DNA from 3 places in the Cupriavidus sp. FW305-3-2-15-C-LB2 genome. Region 3 is predicted to be linked to each of the others. Evidence: predicted binding sites of a transcription regulator. Region 3 holds the regulator's gene; each other region holds the start of a gene.
The links. Region 3 encodes HrcA, which represses chaperone genes, less so after heat shock. Its sites were predicted from a motif close to TTAGCACTCNNNNNNNNNGAGTGCTAA; they were not measured.
Positions count from the first base shown of each region.

Region 1 (5,666 bases), on a different contig from region 3:
TGCCCCGACTGGCCCGGCTGCTACGGGCACTCCAACCCGCACGCCGCGATGGAGCCGATCCGCGCGGCCGAGACCGCGCTGCCCAGCGGCCCGGTGACGCTGGCCAAGGCGTGGATCGAGATGATCCACCGCTACTTCGCCATGGCGGTCGGGGTGCTGATCATCACGCTGATGGTGCTGGCGTGGGTCAAGCGGCGCGAGCTGAAGCAGTCGCCGTGGTTCGCCACCGGGGTGCTGCTGCTGGTGTGCGTGCAGGGTGCGTTCGGCGCTTTCACCGTGACCCTGAAGCTGCAGCCGATCATCGTGGTCACGCACCTGATGCTGGGCATGGCTCTGCTGGCCGTGCTGATCCAGCTGGGCTCGCGCAACGATCCGCCGCACCCGGTCGCGGCGCGGGCCGCGCGGCTGCGCTGGCCGGTGCGCATCGGCCTGCTGCTGCTGGTGATCCAGATCTTCCTGGGGGGCTGGGTCAGCACCAACTACGCGGTGCTGGCCTGCACCGACTTCCCGCTGTGCAATGGCCAGCTGGTGCCCGAGATGGATTTCCGCCACGGCTTCACCCTGTGGCGCCAGCTGGGCATGACCGCCGATGGCGACTACATCCCGCACGCGGCGCTGGTGGCGATCCACTGGGTGCACCGCGGCTTTGCCTTTGTCGTGCTGGGCTACCTGGCGTGGCTTGGCCTGCGAGCGCGCCGGCTTGAAGGGCTCGCGCGCGCGGCCGGCTGGCTGCTGGCCACGCTGGTGCTGCAACTGGCCACCGGGATGTCCAATATCGTGTTCGACTGGCCGCTGGTGGCCGCGGTTGCGCACAACGGCGGCGCGGCGCTGCTCCTGCTGCTGCTGGTCCGCCTCCACTACAATACAGGGCTCGCAGGGCTCACCATGCGGGCCGCCGGCGCCCCCGCTGCCGTGCCGAACGCCGCCCGCGCCACATGAAAGACAAGACCCCTTCCGTGGTTACCGCTACCCACCCCCATTCGCTGGGCAAGTTGAGCCGGATACGGCACCTTGCCCGACAATATGCCGCCCTGACCAAGCCGCGCGTGACGCAGCTGGCCGTGTTCTGCGCCATCATCGGCATGTTCCTCGCCACGCCCGGCATGGTGCCGTGGCGCGTGCTGATCGGCGGCGCCGCCGGCATCTGGCTGCTGGCCGGTGCGGCCTTTGCCATCAATTGCCTGGTCGAGCAGAAGATCGATGCGCTGATGCGCCGCACCGCGTGGCGCCCGTCGGCCACCGGCGAGATCACCACGCCGCAGACCCTGGTGTTCTCCGCCGTACTGGGCGGCGCCGGCATGTGGCTGCTGCACGTCTACGCCAACGACCTGACGATGTGGCTGACCTTTGCCACCTTCCTCGGCTACGCGGTGGTCTACACCATCCTGCTCAAGCCGGCCACGCCGCAGAACATAGTGATCGGCGGGCTCTCGGGGGCGATGCCGCCGGCGCTGGGCTGGGCCGCGGTGGCGGGCGAGGTACCTGCCGAGGCCTGGTTCCTGGTGCTGATCATCTTCACCTGGACCCCGCCGCACTTCTGGGCCCTGGCGCTGTACCGCCGCGCCGACTACGCCAAGTCCGGCCTGCCGATGCTGCCGGTCACGCACGGCGAGCGCTACACGCTGCTGCATATCCTGCTGTACACGCTGATCATGATCGCCGCGACGCTGCTGCCCTTTGTCTACGGCATGAGCGGCTATATCTACCTGGCGGCCGCGCTGGCGCTGGGCGCGGGTTTCCTGGCCTACGCCTGGAAGATGTACCGTAACTATTCGGACGAGCTGGCGCAGCGCACCTTCCGCTTCTCGATCCTGTACCTGTCGCTGCTGTTCGCCGCGCTGCTGGTCGACCACTACTTCAAGTTCGTGCCGCAGGTCTGACCTGTGGCCGACCGGCTGCGGCATCTTGTCGCGGCCGGCGCAGCGTGGCGGCACGATCGGCGATACTGCGTGATGTCGCCGCCCTCCGGTGCCGCTGTTTCCTCCCACCCCTGACCGGTTTCCGCCGCATGCCCCGCCTAAGCCCCGCCTCCGGCCTGTTCGCCGCCTTCCGCCGCTTTTCCCTGCTGGCCGCGCTTGCGCTGGCCGTGGCTGCCTGCGGGCAGCAGAAGGCCTCGTTCCGCAATGTCGACATCACCGGCGCGGCGGACTTCGGCAAGGACTTCTCGCTGACCGACCATCACGGCAAGGTGCGCACCATCGCCGACTTCAAGGGCAAGGCGGTGGTGATGTTCTTCGGCTACACCCACTGCCCGGACGTGTGCCCGACGACGATGGCCGAACTGAAGGCGGTGATGGAGAAACTGGGCCCGGATGCCGACCGCGTGCAGGTGCTGTTCGTCACGGTCGACCCGGAACGCGACACGCAGGCGCTGCTGGCGCAGTACGTGCCGGCCTTCGATGCGCGCTTCCTGGGGCTGCGCCCGGCCGACGAAGCCGCACTGCAGAAGTTGACCAAGGACTTCAAGGTGTTCTACGCCAAGGTGCCGGGCAGCTCCCCGAACAACTACACGGTGGACCACTCCGCGGGCAGCTATGTGTTCGACCCGGACGGCAAGCTGCGGCTGTTCATCCGCCACGGCCAGGGTCCGGATCCGATCGCGCACGACCTGAAACAGCTGCTGTCGTGACGTGAAAGGGTGGGAAGGGGTGCGGCATAAGGTCGCACTCACCCTCTCGCGGGCAACAAAAAGGCCGGTCCAGTGGACCGGCCTTTTGCATGGCTGGGGGTGCGGATCAGGCGAACGCCTGCAGCGCCCCCTTCATCTTCTTCATGGCCGCGGCCTCGATCTGGCGGATGCGCTCGGCCGAGACGCCGAACTCGTCAGCCAGCTCATGCAGCGTGGAGCCGCCCGAGCCATCGTCTTCGACGTGCAGCCAGCGCGCCTCGATGATGCGGCGGCTGCGTTCGTCCAGCTTGCCCAGCGCTTCTTCCAGGCCCTCGACCTGCATGCGGTCGTGGCGCTTGGCTTCCAGCACGCGGGTGGGCTCGTTGTGGTTGTCCGCCAGGTAGGCGATGGGGGCGAATTCCTCTTCGCCGTCGTCGATCTGGCCTTCCAGCGCCAGGTCGCCGCCCGACAGGCGGGTTTCCATCTCCATCACTTCTTCGGGCTTGACGTTCAGCTCGCGCGCCACGGCCTCGACCTGCTCCGGCGTGAACGTGTGCGCGCCCTGCTTGTGGCTGCGCAGGTTGAAGAACAGCTTGCGCTGGGCCTTGGTGGTGGCAACCTTGACCATGCGCCAGTTCTTCAGCACGTATTCGTGGATCTCGGCCTTGATCCAGTGCATCGCGTACGACACCAGGCGCACGCCCTGGTCGGGGTCGAAGCGCTTGACCGCCTTCATCAGGCCGATATTGCCTTCCTGGATCAGGTCGGCGTGGGGCAGGCCGTAGCCCAGGTACTGGCGGGCGATCGACACCACCAGGCGCAGGTGGGACATCACCATCTGGCGGGCAGCGTCAACGGAATCGTGGTCGCGGAGCTCGCGCGCCAGGCGCTGCTCTTCCTCCGCGGTCAACAGCGGAATCCGGTGGACAGCCTGGATATAGCTGTCGAGGTTGCCAACGGTGGCCGGGAAGGTCAGCGCGAAGCTGCCCGTGCTCCGGGGTGCCGTCGGCAGACGGTTATTCAGGGTTTGGTCGGCAGACAAGACTGCGTTCACTCAATGGCTCCTTTCGCATCCGGCGGTTCGGTTGCCGGGGTGCCGCGCCTGTTGGGGCGGTGGCACTGCAACACATATTAGCACTCAGGCCGGGTGAGTGCTAATTGGAGCCCCGATGGTCGTGATAGTTCCTCTCGATTGCTCTTGCTGCTGGCATAGCTACCTATCAATTCGAGCGGCGGGAACGATACCCACGGTTCGGCGCACTGGATGTTAGAGCGGTGCCGGGCACGGGGGTTCTGCCCGCTGCTGCAATGATTTGTTGCAGCAGCGGCTACACTCGACCAAGCTGCGGCGCGCTGGCATCCTTGCAAGCCTCTCTCATTCCACCGGAGGAGTTATGTCTGCTATCGAACACTTGCTCAAGCCGCATGTGCGCGACCTGGGCGATTTTACCGTGCGCCGGCTGTTGCCCGCCGCCGCCACCCAGACCGTTGGTCCGTTTATCTTCTTCGACCATATGGGGCCGGTGCAACTGCCGCCGGGCGGCGGAGCCGACGTGCGCCCGCATCCACATATCGGACTGGCCACGGTCACTTATCTGTTCGAGGGCGAGATCATCCACCGAGACAGCCTGGGCAGCGACCAGGCGATCCGCCCGGGCGATGTCAACTGGATGACCGCCGGGCACGGCATCGTGCACTCGGAGCGCTCGCCCGAGCATGTGCGCCCCGCCGGGGCCCGCCTGCACGGCATCCAGACCTGGGTGGCACTGCCGCAGGAGCATGAGGGTGCCGAGCCGTCGTTTTTCCACCATCCCGCCGCCACGCTGCCACGGATCGAGCGGCCGGGTGTGCGCATGGTGGTGATTGCGGGCGATGCCTTTGGCCAGGTCTCTCCGGTCAAGGTCTTCAGCCGCACCCTGTACGTGGCGATCGAGCTGGATGCGGGCGCGAGCGTGGAGATCCCGGCCGATCATGCCGAGCGGGGCATCTATCCGGTGGACGGGGCGGTGGCGCTCGACGGCGAGCCGCTGCCGGCCGAGCATATGGTGGTGCTCACGCCGGGCCAGCCCGCAACGCTGACGGCCACGACGCCGTCGCGCGTAATGCTGCTGGGCGGCGACCCGACCGACGGGCACCGCTTCATCTACTGGAATTTCGTTGCCAGCAGCAAGGTGGCGATCGAGGCCGCCGCCCAGCGCTGGGAGGACGATCAGTTCCCGCACGTGCCGGGCGAGACCGAGCGCATCCCGCTGCCCCCGCGCAAGCCCTGACAGCGGTCCCGGGGCTGGCTCAGACCGGGCTGGCCCAAGTCACGCGAGTGCCTTGCCGCAGGCATTCGCGGATGGCCTCGACCTGGATCGCGATCGGTGCCGGCACCGGCGCCGCGCCGTCCAGCACGCGCCGGATCCAGGCCACGGTCTGGCCGGCGTCGCTGCCGGGCGGCAGTTCAGGCACTTCGGCCAGCGAACCAACAGCCGGATCGACCAGCGTCTGCTGGTGCCCCTCGTGCAGCCAGTCGATGCGGCTGGTGCGGCGCGCATCGGCCACCACTTCGCCCTCGGTGCCGCGTGCCAGCAGCACGTTGGCGGGTTCATGCGAGAAGTAGTCGGTCAGCGTCTCGCGGTATTCGGGGTGGGTGTAGCTGTACAGGCGCAACCCTTCCGCGGGCGAATGCTCGCCCACCGGCTGCAGCATCTTGGCCACCGTATGCGCCGAATTGCGCAGGCCGATCACGGTGCGCCGCTCCAGCAGCTGCGACAGCCCGGGCGACAGCACATCCACCGGCAGCACCGCCAGCGGCCCGAGGTCGCTGCTCTCGCGCAGCCGTGCCGAGGCGTCGCCGGTAGTCGCGCACAAGGGCACGCCCAGCGCCTCGAACAGCGCCATGCTGGTCACGCGGCCATTGAACAGGCGCGTGCCGTGCACCAGCACGGGGACATCTTCGCGCGCCAGCAGCAGCGCCAGCAGCGGCACCAGGTTGGGTTGCTTGCGCGCACCGTTGTAGCTGGGGATCACCACCACCTGCCGGTCAGGCGGCGCCGGCAGCGGCTGGCAGTGC
Region 1 is NZ_JBYSZW010000018.1:7,058-12,723, reverse strand. It holds gene AC3WRR_RS15110 (COX15/CtaA family protein) at 1-939, shown strand, start outside; gene cyoE (heme o synthase) at 936-1,880, shown strand; gene AC3WRR_RS15100 (SCO family protein) at 2,009-2,629, shown strand; gene rpoH (RNA polymerase sigma factor RpoH) at 2,736-3,662, opposite strand; gene AC3WRR_RS15090 (pirin family protein) at 4,003-4,878, shown strand; gene ybiB (DNA-binding protein YbiB) at 4,898-5,666, opposite strand, start outside.
Region 1: rpoH (RNA polymerase sigma factor RpoH) is a predicted target of HrcA. The motif match lies at 3,740-3,766, and genes of this name have one in related genera.

Region 2 (5,666 bases), on a different contig from region 3:
TCAGTGCAGTCAGGCTGTCGTAGTAGCTGCTCGCGCGGCGCACGTGGACGGTCTTGCCCGCCAGGTCGTCCAGGCTCTTCAGCGCCGGCGACTTGGGGCCGGTCACGATCAGCTCGCGCACCGGCTTGCGGTCGCGCGGCGCGGCAAAGTCGACCATCTTCAGCCGGGCCTCGGTCTCGGTCAGGTTGCCGGCGGCGATATCGCCCAGGCCCGCCGCCAGGTCGGGCAGCAGCCGGTCGCGCGTGGTGGGGATGATGATGATGGTGAGCGGGCGCTTGCCCAGTCGACTGGCGTAGGTCTTGTTCAGGTAGCGCTCGAATTCCCGCACCAGTTCTGCGGTAATTCCGCGCTCGTGGCCTTTGTCGCTGAAGTAGAGGGTGCGGCTGTAAGGCACCAGCACGCGGATGACGCGACTGGTGACCATCACATCGAAGTCGCCCATGCGCGGCTTGTTGGCCAGGTTGAGGCCGCGCGGCCTGGCGACATCTGCCTTGCCGGTTGCGGCTTTTGCCGCGGGGGCCGCAACGGGCGCGGACGCCGGCGCCGGCTTCTGCTGCGCGGCAAACGTGCTGCACAGGCTGAGTGCGCCCACCAGGCCGGACAGGAGAAGGCCTGCGAACCAGTGGCGTGGGTGGGCAGCGGACATGGCGCAGATGGCAAGCCGGGCAGAAAGGCGCACGACTCGCTCGTATCGAGTCTAGGCGCGATCCTGCCTCTTGCAAGCCGCCAGGGTCCGGATGCTGCCGAAGGGCAAACGGGAGGGGTATGTCTGGCACGAAGAAGGTGGCCGGCTGATCCCGGCCACCCGTCTCGCAAAGGCTGGCGCTATTGCTTTGGTGCGGCCATTTCCTGCTTGGCCGTTGCATCGGCTGCCTTGTTCTCTACTTTGCGCTCCTGCTTGGCAGCGCCGACTTCTTCCTTGTACTCACCCTTGGCCGCCTTCTTCTTGGCCTTGTACTCGGCGGCGGCCTTCTGGCGCGCCTCGCGGCGTTCCACCAGCGGGTCCTTCGGCGGCTCGATCTGGGTCATGCCGGGCGGCACGCCCTGGCCGCCTGCCGGCGTGGCAGAGGTTGCCGGCATCGCCGGGGTCGCGGGCATGCCCTGGGCAGCAGGGGTTGCCGGCGTGGCCGGGGTAGCGGGGGTGGCGGTTGTCTGGGCAATGGCCGCAGCGCAGCTGAGGCCAGCCAGGCCTGCGGCAATCACGCTGGCGATTCGGGTAAGGCGAGCAGGCTGTTTCGTATCCATGGAATACCTCCAGAGTCGCTGTCGGAGGCGCCGGCAACGGAAGCGCTCGGCGCGGCGTACGCCGTACATCCGGCCAAGACGGGCGCGCGGCGACAAGCCCAGTCTAGGTAGCGGCACCACGTTGCGCTGTCAGGCACACGCCCGAATGGGTGCCGGGATTATTCCTACAGGCGGGTCGTTGCCGGCCGGGAGCCCATGCCGCGCAAGGCATCAACCGCTCCTCGGGAAAACCCGCATCACACCCGCGTCTTGAAATGCCCCTACCCCGTCCCTATAATTAGCACTCGTCAGGGGTGAGTGCTAACAGCCTCCTGCGACACCTGAACATTTCTGACGGCCGTCGCCTCGGTAGCCGGCCGATTTGTGATCAAAAACTCACTTTGTATCTAGGAGTCCGTATGAATCTGCGTCCTTTGCACGACCGCGTGATCGTGAAGCGTCTGGACAACGAAACCAAGACCGCGTCCGGTATCGTGATTCCCGACAACGCTGCCGAGAAGCCCGATCAAGGCGAAGTGCTGGCAATCGGTCCTGGCAAGAAGGATGACAAGGGCAACAACATCGCCCTCGACGTCAAGGTCGGTGACCGCGTGCTGTTCGGCAAGTACGCCGGCCAGGCCGTGAAGGTGGAAGGCCAGGAACTGCTGGTCATGCGCGAAGAAGACATCATGGCCGTGGTGAACAAGTAATTCACCAACTGACCGCCACCCCGTACAGATTTCAGGAGATTCAAGAATGGCAGCTAAAGACGTAGTGTTCGGCGACGCCGCACGTGCCAAGATGGTCGAAGGCGTGAACATCCTCGCCAACGCAGTCAAGGTGACCCTGGGCCCGAAGGGCCGCAACGTGGTGCTGGAGCGCAGCTTCGGCGGCCCGACCGTGACCAAGGACGGCGTGTCCGTGGCCAAGGAAATCGAGCTGAAGGACAAGCTGCAGAACATGGGCGCCCAGATGGTCAAGGAAGTGGCTTCCAAGACCAGCGACAACGCCGGTGACGGTACCACCACCGCTACCGTGCTGGCCCAGTCGATCGTGCGCGAAGGCATGAAGTTCGTTGCCGCCGGCATGAACCCGATGGACCTGAAGCGCGGCATCGACAAGGCTGTTGCCGCCGCCGTGGAAGAGCTGAAGAAGGTCAGCAAGCCCACCACCACCAGCAAGGAAATCGCCCAGGTTGGCGCGATCTCGGCCAACAGCGACACCTCCATCGGTGAGCGCATCGCCGAAGCCATGGACAAGGTCGGCAAGGAAGGCGTGATCACGGTTGAAGACGGCAAGTCGCTGGCCGACGAGCTGGAAGTCGTGGAAGGCATGCAGTTCGACCGCGGCTACCTGTCGCCGTACTTCATCAACAACCCGGAAAAGCAGGTTGTCCAGCTGGACAACCCGTTCGTGCTGCTGTTCGACAAGAAGATCAGCAACATCCGCGACCTGCTGCCGGTGCTGGAGCAAGTGGCCAAGGCCGGCCGCCCGCTGCTGATCGTCGCTGAAGACGTCGAGGGCGAAGCCCTGGCGACCCTGGTGGTCAACAACATCCGTGGCATCCTGAAGACCGCCGCCGTCAAGGCTCCGGGCTTCGGCGACCGCCGCAAGGCCATGCTGGAAGACATCGCCATCCTGACCGGCGGCACCGTCATCGCTGAAGAAATCGGCCTGACGCTGGAAAAGGCTGGCCTGAACGACCTGGGCCAGGCCAAGCGCATCGAGATCGGCAAGGAAAACACCATCATCATCGACGGCGCCGGCGACGCAGCTGCGATCGAAGGCCGCGTCAAGCAAATCCGCGCCCAGATCGAAGAAGCGACCTCGGACTACGACCGTGAGAAGCTGCAAGAGCGCGTGGCCAAGCTGGCCGGCGGTGTTGCCGTGATCAAGGTTGGCGCTGCCACCGAAGTCGAAATGAAGGAAAAGAAGGCCCGCGTGGAAGACGCCCTGCACGCCACCCGCGCTGCGGTGGAAGAAGGCATCGTCCCCGGCGGTGGTGTGGCCCTGCTGCGTGCCCGCGCTGCGATCTCGGCACTGACCGGCGAAAACGCCGACCAGAACGCCGGTATCAAGATCGTGCTGCGCGCCATGGAAGAGCCGCTGCGCCAGATCGTGCTGAACGCCGGTGAAGAAGCTTCGGTGGTCGTTGCCAAGGTTATCGAAGGCAAGGGCAACTACGGCTACAACGCCGCTTCGGGCGAGTACGGCGACCTGGTGGAAATGGGCGTGCTGGACCCGACCAAGGTCACCCGCACCGCACTGCAGAACGCCGCTTCGGTGGCTTCGCTGATGCTGACCACCGACTGCGCAGTTGCCGAATCGCCGAAGGAAGAATCGGCTCCGGCAATGCCGGGCGGCATGGGCGGCATGGGCGGCATGGAAGGCATGATGTAATTCATCGCCGACCGACTGCCCTCACGGGCAGGCTGTCTTGGAAAACCCCCGCGGGTGCGAGCCCGCGGGGGTTTTTTCGTTCCGGGCAGCGCGACGCTCGCGCCTTGCCATGCACGAGTGCAGAAAACTCTCACCCTGATCTAAGGCTTGCCCTATTTGTGGAGCGGAAGGCGCCGGCTACATTTCTAATCGCCGCCTATTGAACCCGCGGGCAAATCCCGGATCAACCCACCTCCTAGCATGGCTGCCATAGAAAACGAAATCACTACATCGCCACGACGCTGGCTGGTTCATGCCACCGCGCGCATCAGGCGCGTGCCTTCGGTGCTTGCCTGCGCGGCACTCATGTGCCTGGCATACGCCCAGGCGCATGCTGCCTGCATGGGAACCACCGTGACCTCGCCGTTCCTGCCGGCCACGGTGAGCATCAGCAAGACCACCGGCATCGGCCAGGTGATCTCCAGCGCCACCATTACCGTAACGGTGACGTGCGACGACACCGGACTGCGGCATCCATCTACCAATGGCTGGGCCCTGAACTACACGCCGCAGACGCCACTGGTGGCGACTTCGATCTCGCAGCAGACCTTTGCCACCGCCATGCCGGGACTGGGCTATCGCATGTACATGCCCGACGGCAACCTGATTGCACCGACCAGCTACGGCACCAACGGCGGCGACAACTTCGGCGCCAACTGCATGGGGGCGGCTTCGGGCGGGGTGCCTTGCACGATGCCGCTGGGCACCTCGACCCAGACCTTCCGGTTCCGGCTGGACCTGGTGCGGACCAGCACGGTGCTGACCAGCGGCACGTTCAGTGACAGCCTGATGCGCTTCGGCTACCAGGACAGCTGGACGGGGGGCTCGGGACCGGGGCCGTGGACGGCCCAGTTCGGCGAGCAAATGACTTCGACAGTGACCTTCCGCTTCATTCCGCCAAGCTGCAACCTCAGCGCCGGCACGGCGAACCAGGTCATTACCTTGCCCAAGATCAGCGCCTCGTCCCTGCCCACCATCGGCTCGACCGCGGGCGCGACGAGATTCGGGCTCACTCTCGAGAATTGCGTCACCCAGTCGATCGTCACGATGAACATCAGCGGCGATGCCACCGCCGTGGGCAGCGTCCTGCGGAACAACGGCTCGGCGCAAGGCGTTGGCCTGCAGATGCTGAATGGCGGCCCGGCGGGCACCCCGCTGCCGCTCAACGCCGATGTCGGCATGGGCAATGTCGGCGCGGCAATGACCATGGCCATTCCGTTGGGGGTGAGGTACTACCGGGTAGGCCCGGTCACGCCAGGCACGGTCGACAGCGTGGCAACGGTCAATTTCAACTACAACTGAAGGGGAAGCCGCTCGCGAGAGCCCTTGCTTTGGTGCCGGACTCACGGAGAGCGTCATCCGCCTGTTGGCCGCATGACGCTCAATTGGTGGCCGAGGTATGAGTCAAATCTGTAACACACCTCTGTGCAGCAGGCAGCCTTTTCCACGCGCTTGTAGAGCCGAGCAGGCATAGCAAGCAGGCTTCTGAGCCCGGTAAGTGACCTTGATCGCACCATTGAGGCGAGGCATGCCGATTTGCATCGGCATTGGGCCGGAAGCCGGACTCGCTGGTCAGGGGCTGCAATATCCTGGCGAGTCGTCCAGCGTGCCCTCTCCAGGCTGTGTCCCTACCTACTGATTCCGCCATTGGGCCGATACCAATTGCCGTTGGCATGACCAAGAATGCATGTACGAAGCCAGGTATCGGGATGTTCCCGGTGTAGTCAGCCGGACGCCTAAGTGTGTCGCTCGCAGCCGTGGACCTCGGCAATGACAGCAGACCTGTGAGGCTATTCCCGTTATCCGCCCAAGCTGGGTGCTCATGTCTCTTATCCAAGGGCGATGCATATGTCCACGTATAGCAAAAAGAAGGCAAAAGGGGTCATTCTTCCGATCGTGGGCCTGACCCTGGCCGTGTTGCTAGGCATGGCCGGTCTGGTCATCGACCTTGGGGGCATGTTTGTCGCGAAGACCGAGCTACAGTCGGCCGTCGATAGCTGCGC
Region 2 is NZ_JBYSZW010000028.1:22,587-28,252, reverse strand. It holds gene AC3WRR_RS20190 (MltF family protein) at 1-646, opposite strand, end outside; gene AC3WRR_RS20185 (hypothetical protein) at 826-1,245, opposite strand; gene groES (co-chaperone GroES) at 1,644-1,934, shown strand; gene groL (chaperonin GroEL) at 1,981-3,624, shown strand; gene AC3WRR_RS20170 (fimbrial protein) at 4,006-4,965, shown strand; gene AC3WRR_RS20165 (pilus assembly protein TadG-related protein) at 5,512-5,666, shown strand, end outside.
Region 2: groES (co-chaperone GroES) is a predicted target of HrcA. The motif match lies at 1,523-1,549, and genes of this name have one in related genera.

Region 3 (5,666 bases):
TCTTGCCGCGCTCAAAGGCGGCGGCCAGCTGGCGCGCGGTCAGCTCGACGCCTTCGCGCAGCTTGGCGATATCGCCCGAGCCGTCGGCCAGCGCGGCCTGCAGGCTGTCCATCACCGGCAGCAGGTTGTCGGCGAAGTTCTCGATGGCGAACTTGTGCGCCTTGGCGACATCTTCCTGCGCCCGGCGGCGGATGTTCTCGCCCTCGGCAACGGCGCGCATATACAGGTCGTAATGCTCGCGCGCCTTGGCTTCCAGGGCGGCCAGCTGGGCCGCCACGTCGTCCACGGCAGCGGTTTCCGGCGCGCCGGCCTCCTGGCTGGCGTTGGCCGCCTCATCGCCAGCGGGCGTAGGCGTCTGGGTGGTTGGCGTCTGCTTCTGTTCTTCCATGTCGATCCGTATCAATGCATTGTCGCGGCCCGCCGTGGGCCTGGCCGCGGGTGGTAAATCGGCGCGTGTTCCGTGCAGGTGGTGGCAAGGCGCAGGTTTTCAAGAGTGGCGCTGGCGTGACGCGGAAACACACGGTTACAAAGGCCAGGCATATGCAATCGACGCCTTATTGCTTTGCTGCATCGCAATCACTAAGATTCCCAGTAATAAAAATGACAAAAATGCCGGGGGTTGTGGAGATGGTTCATCTTTGTGCCTCTTCCGGAAGGTTGGCCATGCATAAGCTGCCAGTCGTGACACTCTGCCTTGTGGCCGCATTGGCGGTCATGACCGTCTTTATCTGCCTTTCCGGCGCATTCACCCCGCGCGATACGGAGTATGGCAGCGGCAAGGCGGTGTTCAAGCACTACATCGTCCCTATCGTCAGCCAGGAAGTCACGCAGGAATAAGCGCCACCTGACCCTGGTCCAAGCGCGCGGCGGCAGCGGGGGCTTCCCGGTGCCGCCGCGTTGTCATTTCAGCTCTTCAGGTGGTCGATGCGGCGCCGGTCCCGCTTGGTCGGGCGCCCCTGGATCTGCGCGGACGGCTCCGGCTGCAGGCGCCGGCGCTCGGCGTCGGCCAGCCGGCGCGACTGGCTTTCGGCACTTTCCTCGTACAGCGTCTGCGCCACCGGCGCCGGCCCGCGCGCCGGGGCAATGCCTTTCACCACCAGTTCCCAGCGCTGCTGGTGCGCTTCCAGCACCACCATGTCGCCGGGCTTCACCTCGCGCGAGTTCTTGCATGGCTGGCCGTTGACGGTCACCTTGCTGCGCTCCACCGCTTCGGCCGCGAGCGAGCGCGTCTTGAAGAAGCGCGCGCACCACAGCCATTTGTCGATGCGCTGGCGCGCATCCGGCTCAAAGTCGACATTCATGCCGCCGCTCCCCGGGTCTGGGCGCGCGTGCGCCGTGCTTCCAGTTCATGCGGATGCGGCGTGGCCAGCGGCCAGCCCTGCAGGTGCTGCAGCGCGATCTCGGCCATGGCCGCGACCCACGGATCGGCGTCATTCAGGCACGGGATGAAGTGGAAATCCTTGCCGCCCGCGACCTTGAACTCGGTCTGCCCTTCCATGGCGATTTCCTCCAGGGTCTCGATGCAGTCGGCCGGAAAGCCGGGACAGAAGACATCGACCCGGCCCGCGCCGACCTTGCCCAGCTCGGCCAGCGTCGGCGCGGTGTACGGCTGCAGCCATTCCGCCTTGCCGAAACGAGACTGGAACGTCACCTGGTACTGGCCCGGCTGCAGGCCCAGCGCCTCGCCCAGCAGCCGGCCGGTCTTCAGGCATTCGCAGTGATAGGGGTCACCCAGCTCCAGCGTACGCCGCGGCACACCGTGGAACGACAGGATCAGCTTGTCGCCGCGGGCAAAGTCCGGCATGCCGTGGCGCGCCCAGTAGGCGCCGACCTGCTGGTGCAGCGCCGAGATATAGGCCGGATGGTCATGGAAATGCTTGACCAGCCGCAGCTCGGGCTGGTTGCGCCACTGGCCCAGCACCCGGAACACCTCGTCGAAGGCCGTGGCCGTGGTGGTGCCGGAGTATTGCGGATACATCGGCAGCACCAGCACCTGCTCGCAGCCCTGCCGGCGCAGCGCCTCCAGCACCGAGGCGATCGACGGGTTGCCGTAGCGCATTGCGCACGCGACCGTCACCTCATGGCCGTGCTGGTTCATCAGCCGCTGCAGCGCATGGGCCTGGCGCTCGCTGTAGACCAGCAGCGGCGAGCCCGTCATATGGGCCTCGCGCAGCCAGATCGATTCGTATTTCAGCGCCGAGGCGCGCGAACGCAGCGGCAGGATCACCCCATGCAGCAGCGGCAGCCAGGCCGCGCGCGGGATCTCGACCACGCGCGGGTCGGACAGGAACTCCTTCAGGTAGCGCCCCACCGCCTTGGGCGTGGGAGCGTCCGGGGTGCCCAGGTTGACCAGCAGGATCGCCGTGCGCGGCGCGTGGCCGTGCTGGTAGGCCGGTTCGGGAGAAAACGTCATGTCGCTTCCGGGTTGACACGGTGCCGGGATGGCGCCGGTGCGGCGCACCGGCGATTGCCGCGCTCGGCAGGAATGGGGCCGCTTGTCAGACCAGCCAGTCTTTGCACTAGTTCTGGCTCAGGGCGCTGGACAGCAGGCGCGCGGTGATGTCGACGATGGGGATCACGCGCTCATACGCCATGCGCGTGGGGCCGATCACGCCGAGCGTGCCGACGATCTGGCCGTCGACCTCGTACGGGGCGGTGATGACCGCCATGTCTTCGATCGGCACCAGCCGGCTTTCGCCGCCGATAAAGATCTGCACACCCTGCGCATGGCTGGACACGTCCAGCAGCTGCAGCAGGCTGGTCTTGTGCTCGAACACGTCGAACAGGCGCCGCAGCTTGTCCATGCTGGAGGCCAGGTCTTCCACTTCCAGCAGCTTGCGCTCGCCACTGATGAAGACGTGGTCGTCGTCCTCGTCCTCGGCGACGCTGCCGGCCTCGACCGCGGCCTGCATCAGCTGCGACATGTCGCGGCGCAGGTCCTGCAGTTCCACCCGCAGGTGGCCGCGCACCGCGTCGAAGCTCATGCCGGCATAGTGCGAGTTGAAGAAGTTGGCCGCCTCGATCAGCTGGGCCGGCGTGTACGACAGCTCGGTCTGGATGATGCGGTTCTGCACGTCGCCCTCGGGGCTGACGATGATCAGCAGGATGCGCTTGTCCGACAGCCGCATGAATTCGATCTGCCGGAACGCCTGCGCGCGGCGCGGCGTCATCACCACGCCGGCAAAGTGCGACAGGTTGGACAGCGTGCGCGCCGCCGCCGTGATCATGCGCTGCGGCCCCAGCTGCTGGCCGCCGAGCTGGTCCTGGATCTGGCCGGTCAGCTCGGCCAGGTCGGCGTTGCGCTCCAGCGGCTTGGCCGTCAGCATCGAATCGACGAACAGCCGGTAGCCGCGCGGGGTCGGGATACGGCCGGCCGAGGTGTGCGGACTGGCAATAAAGCCCATTTCCTCCAGATCGGACATCACATTGCGAATCGTCGCAGGCGACAGGTCCAGCCCCGAGTATTTCGACAAGGTGCGGGAACCGACCGGCTGCCCTTCGGCAATATAGCGCTCGATCAGGGTCTTGAGCAGCGTTTTGGAGCGTTCATCCATGATGCCCCGATTTTACGCAAGTTTTGGACCTTCTGGCGGCCGGCCTGGCCCGCTCGCTGGCGCCTGCTGACAAGCGTCATGGCGGTATGGTCTAATCCACGCATGTCCGCCCCCCCGAAAGCCAGCGCCGTGCGCACTTCGTTCAAGACCGTCGCCCTGGTGGGCCGGTACTCCACTGCCGGCATCGAAGGGCCGCTGGAGGAGATCGCCTCTTATATCCTGCGCAACGGGCAGGACGTGGTGTTCGAGCGCGAAACCTCGCTCGCCACCGGGCTGACCGCCTACCCTGCCCTGTCCGCCGAGGAGATCGGCCGGCAGGCCGACGTGGCCGTGGTGCTGGGCGGCGACGGCACGCTGCTGGGCATCGCCCGCCAGCTCGCCGGCTATGACGTGCCATTGATCGGCGTCAACCACGGGCGGCTGGGCTTCATGACCGACATCGCGCTGGAAGACGCGCACACCGTGCTGCCCGACATGCTCGACGGCCGCTATGAGGCCGAGACCCGCCTGCTGCTGGAATCGCGCGTGGTGCGCGACGACATGAACATCTTCTCCGCGCTGGCCCTGAACGACGTGGTGGTGAACCGCTCGGGCATCTCCGGCATGGTCGAGCTGGCGGTGTCGGTGGACGGCCACTTCATGTACAACCAGCGCTCGGACGGCCTGATCGTGTCGACCACCACCGGGTCCACCGCCTACGCGCTGTCCGCCGGCGGCCCGATCCTGCATCCGACGCTGTCGGGCGTGGTGCTGGTGCCGATTGCCCCGCACGCGCTGTCCAACCGCCCGATCGTGCTGCCGCACGACGCCGAGGTCACCATCGAGGTGGCCAGCGCGCGCGACGCCAGCGTCAACTTCGACATGCAGTCGCTGACCTCGCTGCTGCCGGGCGACCGCATCGTGGTGCGGCGCTCCGAAAAGACCATCAACCTGCTGCACCCGGTCGGCTACAACTACTACGCCACGCTGCGCAAGAAGCTGCACTGGCACGAATACCCGTCCGAGGACAACCGCCTCTGAGCCAGTATCAAGCCGCCCTCCAAGCCTGAGCCCGAACCCATCGGACCGACTACCTTCCACGCCACGATGCTGCGCAGCCTGTCCATCCGCGATTTCGTCATCGTCGATACGCTCGACCTGGACTTCACCACTGGCTTCACCGTCTTCACCGGCGAGACCGGCGCCGGCAAATCCATCCTGATCGATGCCCTGGCGCTGGTGCTGGGCGAACGCGCCGATGCCGGCGTGGTGCGCGAAGGCGCCCCGCGCGCCAGCGTCAGCGCCACCTTCTCGACCCACCCGGCACTGGATGCCTGGCTGGCCGAGCGCGAGCTCAACAGCGAAGCGGAAGACGGCGTGCATACCGTGCTGCTGCGCCGCACGGTCGATGCCGGCGGCCGCAGCAAGGCCTTTATCAACGGCGCCGCCGCCACCCTGGCGCAGCTGCGCGAAGTCGGCGACCAGCTGGTCGACATCCACGGCCAGCACGCGCACCAGCTGCTGCTGCGCCCCGATGCGCAGCGGCTGCTGTTCGACGCCCACGCAGGCCTCACCCAGCAGGCCGGCGCGGTGGCCGAGGCCTGGCGCGCCTGGCGTGCCTGCGTGCGCCAGCGCGAGGCGGTGGAACACCAGTCGCGCGAGATGCAGCTCGAACGCGAGCGGCTGGAATGGCAGGTCGGCGAACTGGACAAGCTCAACCCGCAGCCGGGCGAATGGGAAGAGATCCAGTCCGAGTACAACCGGCTGTCGCATGCCGCCGGCCTGATCGACGGCAGCCGCGCCGCGCTGGACGCACTGTCCGAGGCCGACGGCTCGGTGCTGTCGGCGCTGAATACCATCGTGCACAAGCTGCAGCAGCTGGCCGATGTCGACGGCGCGCTGCGCGACGTGCTGGCCGCGCTCGAGCCCGCGCAGATGCAGGCCGAGGAAGCCGCGCACTCGCTCACGCGCTATGTCGACCGGCTCGAACTCGATCCCGAGCGGCTGCAGGCGGTCGACGAACGCATGCAGGCGCTGCACGCCACCGCGCGCAAGTACCGCCTGCCGCCCGAGCAGCTGCCCGACGAGCTGGTGGCCCGCCGCCAGCAGCTGGACGACCTGCAGGCCGCGCAG
Region 3 is NZ_JBYSZW010000027.1:77,830-83,495, forward strand. It holds gene grpE (nucleotide exchange factor GrpE) at 1-388, opposite strand, end outside; gene AC3WRR_RS20015 (hypothetical protein) at 664-837, shown strand; gene AC3WRR_RS20020 (RNA-binding S4 domain-containing protein) at 906-1,301, opposite strand; gene hemH (ferrochelatase) at 1,298-2,413, opposite strand; gene hrcA (heat-inducible transcriptional repressor HrcA) at 2,520-3,554, opposite strand; gene AC3WRR_RS20035 (NAD kinase) at 3,657-4,574, shown strand; gene recN (DNA repair protein RecN) at 4,641-5,666, shown strand, end outside.